4 regions of the [Micrococcus luteus] ATCC 49442 genome follow, and region 4 is predicted to be linked to each of the others. Evidence: predicted binding sites of a transcription regulator. Region 4 holds the regulator's gene; each other region holds the start of a gene.

Region 1 (3,269 bases), 580 kb from region 4:
AGGTTCGGAGCGGTGACTTCAAGGGCAAGCACACCACCACCTCGCGCGAGCTGGTGCCGCTGCCCAACGGGACCGTCCTGATGGACACACCCGGCGTCCGCGGCTTCGGACTGTTTGACGCCGAGGACGGGATCGGCGAGATGTTCGGCGACGTGGAGGCGCTGGCGAGCGAATGCAGGTTCTCGGACTGCGCCCACCAGGGTGAGCCCGGGTGCGCCGTCCAGGCGGCGATCGATGACGGTCTGCTCGAGGAACGCCGCTGGCACAACTATCTGAAGATGCAGCGCGAACTGGCCGCCCTGGCCCGCCGGAGCGACACTGCCGCCCAGCGGGCCTACCAGCGGGAGTGGCACCAGAAGGTGGTGTCCGCCGGGAAGTCGCAACGGTGGGCGGAGCGAGAGACGGCCGAGCGGAGGGACCGGCCCGGACGCAAGCGCCGCTGATCTGGTGCGAGTGCGCAGGTGGCACCCCTACTACCCGCCCGTAGCGTAGCGCTGCGTTTTGCAGCAGGAGCATACTGGAAATGCCGCTCCATTCGTTGGACGATCTGCCGACCGGGCGGCTCATTCACCGGCAGTTCCCGGGGAACTCTGCCGGCATCCTGGCGAAGGTGGGCCTGCTCCCTTCCCGCGCTTCGCTTCCCTGAAACAGAAGATATTGGTCTCAGAGGGGTAGAAGATCAACGATGAATCGCACCAAGACGGGGCTACTGTCCATGGCCACCGCGGCAGTACTTGCTCTGGGACTCGCTCCCGGAACGGCGGTGGCCCATGGAGGATCCGGGCACGGGGATTCGGACCACAGCGACGACTGGCGGAACAATGACGATCAGCGCCGGCTGGTCAGGATCCTGCGCAACGTTACCGAGGACTACCGCTGGCTGAAGAACGCCAAGAAGGACGGCTACAAGCGAATCACTGAATGCATCGACAATCCCGACGGCGGGGCAATGGGCTACCACTACGCCAAGGAGGACCTGATCGATGACAAGACCCAGCCGCGAAAGCCTGAAGTCCTCGTGTACATGCCGAACCGGTCGGGCGAGTTCAGGCTGGTAGCCGTTGAGTTTATCTCGACGGCGACCGAGAAGCCGTCGATTGCCGGCGTCGACTTCGAAACCGGTCCGTTCGACAAGTCCTGGGCGCTCCACGCGTGGGTATGGAGGGACAATCCGGACGGCATGTTCGCAGCCTTCAACCCGGACCTGAGCTGCCCCACTAAGAAGTAACAGCCACTGTGGCCAGGCCCGTCGGGGGCGGCGGCGATGCCGTCAGAACATGATCCCCGCCCCCGATGCCGGCCGTGACCGGCATTGGCAGCCGCCTGCTGGAAGTAGAAGCAAAGCTCTTTTGTCGTCCCCTCGCGCTACACTGAATGAATCGAACATATATTCGAATAAAGGTGTGTTGTGGGCGTACTTATCGGGCCCCGCGTGATAGATGCGGGCGTCTCATTGCTGTCAGTTCTAATCTCCCCGGTTCCCGTGGCTGCGGGCTTTCCGTCGCCGGCGCAGGACTACTTTGACGGCCGGATCGACCTGAACGAGCACCTGATCAAGGACATCACCAGCACGTACGTGGTGCGGGTGTCCGGGGACTCGATGGAAGGCGCCGGGATCAGCGACGGCGATGAACTAATCGTGAACAGAGCGCTGGAACCACGGGACGGTTGCGTCGTGGTCGCGGTCTTGGATGGGGAACTCACGGTGAAGCGGCTGCGGATCACGCCCGCCGGCGTCGTGCTCCAGGCGGAGAACCCCCGCTATCCGGACATCCGGGTTCCCACCCTTAGTGAACTGACCATCTGGGGCGTGGCCACGCGGTGCCTGCACCATGTCTAAGCCGGCCCTGATGCGGCACATGCCGCAGATCGCGCACGTGGATGTGAACTGCTTCTACGCCTCCGCCGAACGGGCTTTCGACCCATCCTTGGAGGGCCGGCCCGTCGTGGTGCTGTCCAACAATGACGGCTGCGCGGTCACCCGTTCGCCGGAAGCCAAGGCGCTGGGCATCCCAGTCGGCGAGCCCTGGTTCAAGCTCGCCCCGCGGGCCAAGGAATGGGGGCTCGTTGCCCTGTCCAGCAACTACGAACTCTACGGCGATGTCAGTGCCCGGGTGATGGAACTGCTGGGCCGCTACTCGGCCTGGCTGGAGGTCTACAGCATCGACGAGGCGTTCCTCGGCGTCAAAGGCACGCCCGCCGAGCTGCTCGCCCTCGGCCGTGAGATGAAAACCGCTGTCCGGCGGAACGTCGGCGTGCCCGTCTGCGTCGGGATTGCCACCACGAAGACCCTCGCGAAGCTGGCCAACAAATGGGCGAAAAACAACCCGGCCTTCGGCGGAGTCTGCCACTGGGATTCCGTTCCGGCCGAGGACCGGGAAACGCTGATGAGCCGTCTTTCGGTCATCGAGATCTGGGGTGTGGCCACGCGGCTGACCAAACGGCTCAACGCCCGCGGCATCCATTCCATCCTGGACCTGTCCCGGGCAGATCCGGTGATGATCCGGGACCGGTTTTCCGTGGTCATGATGCGCACCGTCCTGGAACTCCAAGGCACCCCCTGCATCCCGATGGAGGAGGAGAGGGTCGGCCGGGACCAGCTGATTTTCTCCCGCTCCTTCGCCACGGCGATTACCACCGCGCACGACCTCCGCCAGGTCCTCTCCGTCTACGGCCAGCAGGCGTCAGCCCGGCTGGCAAAGCATGACCTGCAGGCCAAAGTCCTCACGGCGTTCGCCGCCACCTCACACTTCAACCCCAACGACACCTCCTTCCCGTCAGTGTGCGTCCCGCTGCCGATGCCCACAGCGGATCCGGTGATCCTGACCCGGGCCGCGCACGCGCTCCTGCCCCTGATCCACGAGGGCGTGAAGTACGCCAAGGCCGGAATCATGGTCACCGACCTGCGGCCCACCGGCAACCAGGCGCCCTTAGCCGTGTTCGAGAACCCGCACGAGGAACGCCACATCGGCAGTCTTCTCGAAGACGTTTCCCGACGCTACGGCCGCGGCTCCATCGGCCTCGGCCATGCCGGCATCCGCACCGGGCTCGACTGGACCATGAAGCGGGACATGCTCTCGCCCCGCTACACCACCCGTTGGGATGAACTGCCCCTCGTCAAAGCCGCCTAGCACGGACGGCCTCCTGGAGAAGCGCACGGTGGCAGGCAGCCCCCTGCCGCCGACGCCTCCACCATCCGGGGAACCCACACGAACCGCCTCTGGGAATCAGTCGGGCAGCTCTATCTGGAAGCCGCAGGCGCACCGCAG
Region 2 (3,269 bases), 1.8 Mb from region 4:
TGAGGAGCCAAATTCCCCGTTGTGGAGTCCGTCCGCCATTTGGTCCGGCCAGTGGGGTGGTTCCCGGTCGGGTTGTTCGCTTTGGTAGTGGCGGCCGGTGGGTGAGATCCAGCCGGGCGGCTCGTCCGTGGTGGCTTCGGTGGGTTGCCAGGGTCTGGCGTGTTTGAGTCGGTGATGTTTGGGGCAGAGCTGGGCCAGGTTTGAGATCCCGGTGCTCCCGCCGTTGGCCCAGGCCTTCAGGTGGTCTGCTTCGTTGTCCAGGGATGGGTTGGAGCAGCCGGGGAACTGGCATTTGCCGTCCCGGAGGCGGAGCCATTGACGCAGCGCTTTGGGGATCCGGTAGCTCTCCCGGCCGATCTCCAACGGTGCCCCGTCCCGGGGATCGGTCAGGACCCGGCGGAACGACTCGGCACCATTGGCCACGAGAGCGCGGGCCATGGACGGCGGGATCGGTCCGTATCCGTCGAGGATGGCGGGTTCATCGGTCAGGCCCATCAGCGCGAACACCGGAACCGTGACGAGGACCTGGGCTGTCGGCGACGGGATCATCCCGGAAGCACCATTCAGAGTGCCGTCCCGAGTGCTGTTCAGGCCGCTTGCCCCACCGGTGGTCCCGTCCGTGTGATGGTCCGCGCCGAGGAGTAAGCCGGCGAGGATGTCCGTGCGTAGCTGGGTGAGGGTCCGGCCTTCGGTAGGGCACTGGAGGGCGCGGGCGTCTGCGGTGGTCCGTGCCCAGATCCCGGAAGCCTGATCGGCGGGCAGGTAAGCCGAGAGCCAGGCCATCCCGTCCCGGTCCGGACAGAATTCGACCCGACGGTCCGCGGCAGACCGGGTGTGGCGTGTTTCGATACTGACCGGGTGATGCCGCTCCCGCCACGTCCGGGCTTTGGCCCGGAACCGGCCCGGGACCATCCCGCCGGCCGCACCGCGGGCCGGGTTCGGGGCCTCCGGGTCCAGGAAGTGCGCTTCCAGGGCGTGGGCGGCGGCGGGCTCGAGGTTGGTAGTTTCGTCGACCATGATCCGGGCATGCTGCCACGACAACGTCCCCGCCTCCAGGGCCGCCAGCGTCAGCGGCAGAGCACGACGTAAGCGGTGAGCCTCGCCCAGCAGACTGCCGGCCGTGCGTTCACTGACCGTCAGGGCACAGGCGACCTCAGCCACGATACTCATGTCCTGGGCGGTGTGCTCCTGCGGGGACATGATGGGCCCCGCGATCACTTGGGCGGCTTCGTCGTAGCCGCCGGCCGCATGGACCTTCACAGCGGCGACCATCGCCTCCAACGCCGCCGCGCCGGACAGGACCGTCAGACACGCCTCAGCCTGCCAGCCCAACGGGTCCGAGTCAGCCGCCGAAGGGCCAGCTACACGACGTGCGTCGGCCGGTATATCCGCCAACCCCCGGAGCACACCGGCCAGCTGTAAAGCAGAAGCCGCGATGGCCTCCAACACCTCTGCACCTGCCCTGTTATCCATACCTCCAGCATGACAAGGGGGTACGACATTCAAGCGGTGCCAGGGGGTCCACCTCTAAAAGGAAATTGAAAAGTTCTTCGTGTCTCCGGGCCAGACCCGGGCTAGACCCGGCCGAGTGCGTCGATGTCCTCGAGGAAGTCCTGGTGCACTTCCTCGCTGACGGTGGTCCGGGTCTCCCCGATAGCGTCCAGGTAATCCTGCGTGGAGGGCCCCTTCCGGACCGCCTCCCGGACTGAAACGCTGCCGCCGGAAGCAGCGCCGCCGTCGTCGTACACTGCCTTTTCGAGCGCCCGCTGGGAGGCGCTGCGGGCGGCGTATTCGATGTCTGCGGGGGAGAAGCCCTCGGTCCGCTCCACGAGGAGTTCCACATCGACGTCGTCCACCACGGCGGCGGGGATGAAGCGCTGCCACATGGCTTCGCGGGCCTGGCGGTCGGGGAGGCCGATGGGGATGACGTAGTCGAACCGGCCGTGCCTGAGGAAGGCGCTGTCCAGGGCCTTGATGAAGTTCGTGGCGCAGACCAACAGGCGGCCCGGCTGCTCACGGAACGCCGGGATGATTTTCAGCAGCTCGTTGGTGACCCCCTGCAGCGGCGACGGCGGCTCGCCGGACCGCTGGGAGGCGATCTCCTCCACCTCGTCGATAAACACCACGCAGTGCTCCAGCTCGGCGATCTCCAGGAATGTTTCGCGCAGGGCACCGGCGAGTCCCTGGGGATCGGAGGCCAGGCGTGACGGGAAAACCTCCACGAACGGCCACTCCAGCCGGGACGCGATCGCCTTCGCGAACGTGGTTTTGCCGGTTCCCGGGGGACCGAACAGCACCACGGCGCGGGGCGGCACCACGCCGTATTCGTCGGCGAGATCGGCTTCCGCCAGGGGGAGGACCAGGCGCCGCTCGAGGAGCTCTTTTTCCTTGCGCATGCCGGCAACGTTTTCCCAGAGGTCCCGGGCCAGGATCCGGCCTCCCAGCTGGCCCAGCGCGCCGAGTTCCTGGCGCTGCACGGGAATGGTCCGCTCAAAGTAGCGGAGGTTTTTCTTGAGCGCGAAGCCGCGGCTAAGGAACGCCTCCACGCGGGTTTCGGCCTCGGGCATCAGGGCGGACAGCTTGTTGAGGCCGTGCGGCGCCATCCGGTTTTCGACGGCGGCGAGCAGCGAAGTGCCGATGCCCCGGCCGCGGTACTCCGGCAGCGTGGCGAGGAAAACGATCCAGCCCTGGTCATGCGCCGCACGTCCGACGGCGGCGCCCACCACCATGTCTCCCTGCACCGCCACCACGGCGTGGTCCTTCTCGCACGACGCGAGGACTTCGGAGAGGGCATAGACGGGCTCCACGTCGGAGGCTTTGAGGGTCTCCCACAGGTGCAGGATCCCGTCCAGGTCCGCTGAGTGGAAATCCCTGATCCGCCAGTTGGTCATGCAGTGTCTCCCGGGTGGTTCGTCGTTGAACTGCAGGTCGTGATGCGCGCAGAGCAGCTAGCCAGGCGCTCTGCTGAGCATAAGCGATCTGCCCGCCACGATGGGTTGCGGGAGGGTTGCGTTACACGGCGGACCCTAGGGGCCGCGACTGCGGTGGTCTGAATCAGACCTTGATCGGGACAGGGTGGATCTCGTCGGCGGGATGGCCTGCCCGCTCATGTATGCGCCGAACGGCATCCGCTGAGGGGGCCTCCGAGAGGCAGTAAACCAGACCCGATTCGGGGTCGGCCCAGGCGGATTTGAAGTCAACCTTCTCGTCTTCTTGGATGGCGAGATCGGCGTTGTGGGCTTCCCGAAGGGCCTCCTGGGTGATGCCAA
Region 3 (3,269 bases), 1.1 Mb from region 4:
TCGGCGCTTTCGACGTCGATGTCAATGTCAGGCAGTGTGGCCCGGTCCTGCGACAGGAAGCGTTCAAAGATCAGATCGTGCTGCAGGGGGTCCACCTGGCTGACGTCGATCAGATAATTGACCAGGCTGGAGGCACCCGAGCCGCGGGCAGCCGCCCTGACCCCCATATCCAGGATCATCCGGGAGACCTCGGCGACAGTCAGGAAGTAGGAGGAGAAGCCGAGGTTCCGGATGATCCCCAGCTCGTGCTCCAGCCGCGAGCGCATGTCCTTGCCGGCCGCGCCGGATATTCCCGGGAACCGCCTGCTGATCCCGGCCTCACAGCGCTGGACCAATTCTCTATGCGGATCCTGGCTGATGCCTATGACTGATGCCTCAGGGACCACAGGCTGCTTCCATCCCATATCAGCCACCGGGTCTATCCTGCAGAAGTCGGCGAGCGCCTCGGTCTGGGCCATGAGCTGTTTTAGGTCTGCTGTGCCATACCCCGCAGCGCGGATGATTTCCTTGCCCAGCAGAAGCATTTGCCCTGCGGATTTGAGCCAGCCCTGCCCGTTGGGCTGCAGCAGCGGTTCGGCAGCAAGTTCCGGCAGTGATTTCAGGGTCCGGGCGGAGTCGAGGACGTCAGCCGTGGCGGCACCGTCTTCGGCGCAATAACGGACTGCGTTGGTCAGCACAGCCGGGACATGGTGTTCTTCGGCGAGTTTGAGCATCCGCACCGCATGGGCAGTGCTCAGGGGCGCTCCCGGGGCAGTCAGCTGGGAAACCACTTCGGCAACGAGGGTTCCTGCCGGCATGGCGTCAAGCCATCGTTTGAACAGTGTGCGCGGGCGAAGGTAGCGCCGCCCGCCCATGGCTCGTCCGACGTCGGAATCCGGTCCGATCAGGACTGTCAGCACCGGCTTCAAGGTGTTGGGGTCAAGCGTCCGTGAGGCGAGTTCGGCACGGGTGACCGCAACAGGCACCGCTCCCCCGGCTTTTCCTGTGGTGCGGGCATGGGCATCGGAGACAAGCCTGCACAGGGCGCGGTAGCCCGCTCCGTTGTTATTGCCCCGGGCGAGTACCACCACCCGGCCGGCGAGCTGCGTACGGTGGTCGCCGTCGTCGTCGAAGACCGCAAGGTCCACCCCCGCTATGGGGTCGATGCCTGCCTCCATGCAGGCTTTGAGGTGCTTGACTGTGCCGTACAGTCCGTCCCGGTCCGTGCAGGCAAGCGCTGTGGCGCCGTCCGCGGCGGCTGCCTGGGCCAGTTCCTCAGGCCAGGACACTCCATAGTGCGCGCTGAAGGCGGTGGAAACGTGGAGATGGGTGAAGCTCATGCGGTTTTGGGGTGGAGTCCGTCGTGGAGACGCATGAGCCGCCAGCGGCCGCTGCCCAGGTGCCTGCTGAGGTCCAGGGTTAGCGTCTCCGCGGTATCGAGGGAATCTGCCCGTACCTGGACGCGCCAGATCTCATGGTCCACCAGTCCCGGTCCGCTGCCCAGCGGAGCCCGACGCTCCTCAGCCCACCACTGCCTGCGTTCGTACCACCGCACAGGTTCGGCGCACACCGTATAGTGCCGCCCGGCCCATTGAAGTTCAAGCGGCTGCCCTGCAGGGGTGCAGACGACATCCAGGGACTCGCTGAACATACCCATGGGCGCCTCCTGAACTGAACTGAGCCGATGCAAAATGCTGCTGCACAAGGCTGCCGCAAAAAACAGGCATTCGAATACATGTTCGAATAAATCCAGTCTACGACGGCACCCCGGCAAAACCTAGACAGGGGTGGACGGACGGCCAACAGGGGGGCAGGATTGTGGCATGAGCTCCCAGAACGCACTCCTCAAGCACGTAAGCATCAAAGCCCAGGACAACACGCTCGTGGCCAACTTTGATATCGACGGCAACATACCGGGGGCAGGTGCGTACGTAGTGGGACTGGTGGCTTCAAGCCCGGACTATTCGTCCCAAAGACGGCTAGGCATTGAATTCTTGAACGGGGAGGCGATCGCCTTCTACTCGTTCTGCCATGACCAGACCACCGAAGAAAACTATGACCTGTCCGGAGTGACCCATTCAGGCAACACCATCACTGGAAACTTTCCCATGGCAGCCATTCAGGGGCTGGGCAAAGGGCACAACATGACAGCGTTCAGCGAGGCTGATGGCCGCGATTTCCAGGGCGGCGTCCCGGTCGAAGAAGCGCTCTAGCTTCAGCTGTTCTCTTTGTGGACCTTCATCTCGAGTTCAATGAACCCCGAGATCATGGCCCGGTATGTTGATTCAACGATGTCCGGGTCGATGTCCTTCTTTTCTGCGGCACCGCGGACGTGCTCAATGACCCGCTCCACCCTGCCCGGGGCCCGGACTTCAGCGTCGTCCCCCTTGAGGGTTCCGGCGATCCGGATCAGGCGTTCCCGCCGGGCAATGAGGGTGACAATCTGATCGTCAACTTCATCCACCGCAATCCGCACGGCAGCGAGCTGCTCTTTGTCCGCCAAAGCATCCCGGTCGTTTCCTTGAATAGTTGCCATCTTCTGACAGTATCGAAGCATGCAGCCCAGAGTCGACTTCATCTCACTAGGCGTCCGCAGCGTTGACGCCTCCCGCCGCTTCTATGTGGAGGGACTCGGGTGGCCGGTGCACCGTGAAATGCCCGGCGATGTGGTGTTCATCCAGGTCAACCACGGCCTCATTCTGTCCCTGTGGGATGCCGGGCAGATGCACGCCGAAGCCGGGGTTGGCACCCCGGGACCGGTCCCGTGCATCACCCTTAGCCATAACCTGGCCACCACGGAGGAAGTGGACCAGGTGATGGCCGAAGCCCGGGCGGCCGGCGCGGAGATCGTTGCCGATCCTGTCACCCAGCCGTGGGGAGGGTACAGCGGCTATTTCGCTGATCCGGACGGCTTCCGCTGGGAGGTTGCGTACAACCCCGCGTGGGCAGTGGACGACGACGGCAAGGTCACCGTCTAGAAACAGGGAGCGTCCGCAGCCTGCCGGCGGCAACGGTCAGCGGATCAGAAAAGCGCCTCTACCGGCCGGATGAGCTCCGGGGAATTGTTACGTACGTTCCCTACCTCGGTACCTACTGAGTCCACATGCCAGTCGGCGGCGACTTCCTTCACATGGGCCCGGACCAGGTCCACGAGGAAGGCGGCGTCATCGATCTGCGGGTCCAGCCACGACGCCATCGTGGCCCGGTCCATTGGCAGCGGCACCCGGTCATGCAGCTCCGTGAGTTTGCCAAACACCGTGGACTCGGCACCCGGCGGCGGGGTGTCAGCC
Region 4 (3,269 bases):
GCGGAAAAAACGGCTACGGGGGACCGCGACGAACTCCTTCCCGGTGTCACGGACCGCGCCTGGCGGCAGGTTTCCGTCACCTCGATGGAATGCCTCGGCGCGCAGAAGTGCCCCATGGCCGCCGAATGCTTCAGTGAACTGGCACGCCATGACGCGGCCGAGGCCGACGTTGTGGTCACCAATCACGCCATGCTGGCTGTCAGCGCGTTCGAAGGCCTGGCCGTTCTGCCCGAATACGACGTTGTGGTGGTGGATGAGGCCCACGAACTCCAGGACCGGGTCACCGGTGCCGTTTCCGGCCAGCTCTCCGTCGCGATGATCCACGCCGCGGCATCCGGGGCGAGGAAACACACCGCCATTACCGTTGACGCCCTCAATTCAGCCGCCGCCAACCTCGAACTCGCACTGGCAGGAGTCCCGAACGGGCTGCTGCCCAACGGGCTCAATGACGAACAGCTCGACTGCGTGGACCAGCTGCGGGAAGCCTGCAGGGCTGCCCTGTCAGACTCCAAGGGTGACGGCAGCCAAACGGCCGACGGCGGGCGGCAGCTCGCCCGCTCGCGGCTGATGCTGATCCTGGAACTGTGTGAACGGCTCATCGTGGCCCGCGAGAACCGCGAAGTCGTGTGGTTTTCCCGCGCCAGTTCCTTCGACCCGCAGCAGGGCTATTCGCAGCCTGATGAGACAGCTCCGGCGTTGATCAACATCGCGCCGCTCAGCGTCGCCGGCAAATTGCGTGAAGGGCTCTTCGCCGGCCACACCGTGGTGCTGACCTCGGCAACCCTGGCCATCGGCTCGGCGTTCGAACCTGCTGCCGGCGGCCTTGGGCTGGTAGGGGAGGGGGCGCCGAGCTGGACCGGTATCGACGTCGGCTCGCCATTCGACTATCCGAAGCAGGGAATCCTGTACGTGGCCGGGCATCTGCCCAAGCCAGGGCGGGGCGTATCACCCGAATCCCTGGATGAACTGGAGTCGCTGATCCGGGCGTCCGGGGGCGGTGCGCTGTGTCTCTTTTCCTCACGCCGTGCTGCCGAAGAAGCTGCCGAGGCGATGCGGCCACGGCTGGGGCTCAGCATCCTCTGCCAGGGCGACTCCACCATGACCGCCCTCGTCAAGCAGTTCGCTGACGAGCCGGACACCTGCCTGTTCGGCACTATGTCCCTGTGGCAGGGGGTCGATGTTCCCGGCGGGTCCTGCCGGCTGGTGGTGATCGACCGCATTCCGTTCCCGCGGCCGGATGATCCGCTGATGACTGCCCGCTCCCGCGCCGTTGCCCAGGCCGGTGGAAACGGCTTTATGGCCGTGTCCGCCACGCACGCGGCCATCCGCCTGGCCCAGGGTGCAGGGCGGCTGATCCGCTCGACGGGAGACAGAGGAGTGGTGGCTGTCCTCGATTCACGGCTGGCCACGGAGCGCTACGCCGGCTTCCTCCGCGCAGCGTTGCCGCCGTTCTGGCCGACGACTGACCGCAAGACAGCGTTTGCGGCACTCGAAAGGCTGGCCGGGAAGGGCGCCTGACCCCGTTGTGTCAGGGCCCGGGACGACATCGCCCGGGCCCTGCCGCAAACCCCTGCGGCCGGGTTCTACAACGACCGGAGGACCGACACGACCTTGCCCATGATGGTGGCATGGTCACCCAGGATCGGCTCGTACCGGGTGTTCTGCGGCAGCAGCCACGTGTGGCCATCCCGCTGCCGGAACGTCTTCACGGTGGCTTCGTCATCCAGCAGGGCTGCAACGATGTCCCCATTGGCGGCGTCTGCCTGCCGGCGCACCACAACCCAGTCGCCGTCGCAGATGGCAGCATCCACCATGGAGTCGCCGGCAACACGGAGCATAAACAGCTCGCCCTGCCCGACGAGCTGGCGGGGGAGTGGCATAACGTCTTCAACCACCTGATCGGCGAGGATCGGTCCGCCGGCCGCGATCCGGCCCACCAGCGGCACCATGGCGGTGTCCATGGCGGTGGGGAGGTCTGTGACCGTTCCACCGATGCCGTGCAGTACTGCCGGCTTGGCTGAGCCGCCGGTTTTGGCCGAGCCGCCGTCAAGTGTCAGGGGCATGAGGACTTCCATGGCGCGCGGCCGCTTAGGGTCCCGGCGGAGGTAGCCCAACTTTTCGAGCTGGGAAAGCTGGTGCGTGACGCTGGAAAGGCTTGCCAGCCCCACGGTGTCGCCAATTTCCCGCATGGACGGTGGATAGCCGTTGTCATTGACTGAGCGCTGGATGGTCTCCAGGATCTTCTTCTGGCGGGCGGTGAGCCCCTTGGGGGTCCTTTGGGACGGGCGGCCCTGCGGCGTCGCCTTGCCCTCCGCGGCTGGTGCTGCCATGTTCGCCAATGCCTTTCGGTTCCCCGGTTCCGCCCTGGCCGCTGGTGCCTTCGAACGCCCGGGCTGATTGATTGTCAGACCCTGCTGATCAACTACAGAAGTGGTTGTTCTTTGATCCAAACGTAGGCCAGCCACATTGCTTTTTCAAACATTTGTTCTAGCGAGTCTCGACAATATTCGTTCATAAGTGCTAAAAATGGAGAAGCAAAGTTCGAACATGTGTTCTATTCGTTGCTTTCGGATTCGAATATCCGAGTCCTTAGCCGGCCAAGGCCGGAACAGGCAGCAACGTACAGGGCGCACCGGGCAGCACAGTATGGTCCAGGAGGGCTCATCTCATGTCAGCTATATCTGCTTCGCAGGACACCCGTCCGCAGTTCGTTTCAGTCCAGCACCTCACCTCGCGGCTCGAGTCGGCGCAGGCGCCCGACCCCGTGGCACCGAACGCCCGGAGCGCGCGCCGGAACGGTCCGTCCCTGACATCCGCTACGTCCGTGCAGCGGAAAGAATCCCTGCCGCCTCTCCGGCTCACCCGCCGTGGCCGCATCGTGCTCATTGGCATCCCGCTGGTGGTTCTTGCTGCGCTCCTGCTCTCGCTGGCCGGGTTCCTCACCTCTCCGGCGAAGGCGGCCGATTCCGCCGCCGGCCTCTCCGTCACCCCTACGGTGACGGTGACAGTCCAGGCAGGGCAGTCGCTGTGGGCCATCGCGGGCGCTGCTGCACCCGAGCGGGATCCGCGCGACGTCATCGCGGACATCGTGCAGCTGAACAACCTCACTGCCGGCGGCGTGGTGCCGGGCCAGCAGCTCTTCGTCCCCACTCAGTAGGCGCAGCACCTCAGAAGGTCTGCCGGAGGTCCCTGCCGCGGCCAGCGGATGCCGTCACATTTTCCGGGCGTCCCGTTCGGAACTAAACTGTTCAGGTGAATGACCAGCTAGA

What was found. The regulator LexA, encoded in region 4, represses DNA repair genes until DNA is damaged. The targets are predictions, from matches to a motif close to TCGAACANNTGTTCGA.
Region 1: a site for LexA is predicted at 1,380-1,395, ahead of GUV69_RS09945 (LexA family protein). Genes of this name have one in related genera too.
Region 2: a site for LexA is predicted at 1,539-1,554, ahead of GUV69_RS15605 (HNH endonuclease signature motif containing protein). Genes of this name have one in related genera too.
Region 3: a site for LexA is predicted at 1,707-1,722, ahead of GUV69_RS02775 (DUF6504 family protein). Genes of this name have one in related genera too.

The regions. Positions count from the first base shown of each region.
Region 1 covers NZ_JAAAXP010000001.1:2,215,544-2,218,812, forward strand. The annotation lists gene rsgA (ribosome small subunit-dependent GTPase A) at 1-443, shown strand, start outside; gene GUV69_RS09940 (hypothetical protein) at 686-1,228, shown strand; gene GUV69_RS09945 (LexA family protein) at 1,409-1,840, shown strand; gene GUV69_RS09950 (Y-family DNA polymerase) at 1,833-3,131, shown strand; gene GUV69_RS09955 (hypothetical protein) at 3,228-3,269, opposite strand, start outside.
Region 2 covers NZ_JAAAXP010000001.1:3,416,831-3,420,099, forward strand. The annotation lists gene GUV69_RS15605 (HNH endonuclease signature motif containing protein) at 1-1,473, opposite strand, end outside; gene GUV69_RS15610 (ATP-binding protein) at 1,575-2,891, opposite strand; gene GUV69_RS15615 (SCO4226 family nickel-binding protein) at 3,055-3,269, opposite strand, start outside.
Region 3 covers NZ_JAAAXP010000001.1:585,447-588,715, reverse strand. The annotation lists gene GUV69_RS02780 (DNA polymerase III subunit alpha) at 1-1,319, opposite strand, end outside; gene GUV69_RS02775 (DUF6504 family protein) at 1,316-1,636, opposite strand; gene GUV69_RS02770 (hypothetical protein) at 1,803-2,192, shown strand; gene GUV69_RS02765 (chorismate mutase) at 2,195-2,515, opposite strand; gene GUV69_RS02760 (VOC family protein) at 2,535-2,957, shown strand; gene GUV69_RS02755 (SOS response-associated peptidase) at 3,002-3,269, opposite strand, start outside.
Region 4 covers NZ_JAAAXP010000001.1:1,638,571-1,641,839, reverse strand. The annotation lists gene GUV69_RS07385 (ATP-dependent DNA helicase) at 1-1,518, shown strand, start outside; gene lexA (transcriptional repressor LexA) at 1,584-2,330, opposite strand; gene GUV69_RS07375 (LysM peptidoglycan-binding domain-containing protein) at 2,807-3,157, shown strand; gene GUV69_RS07370 (histidinol-phosphate transaminase) at 3,253-3,269, shown strand, end outside.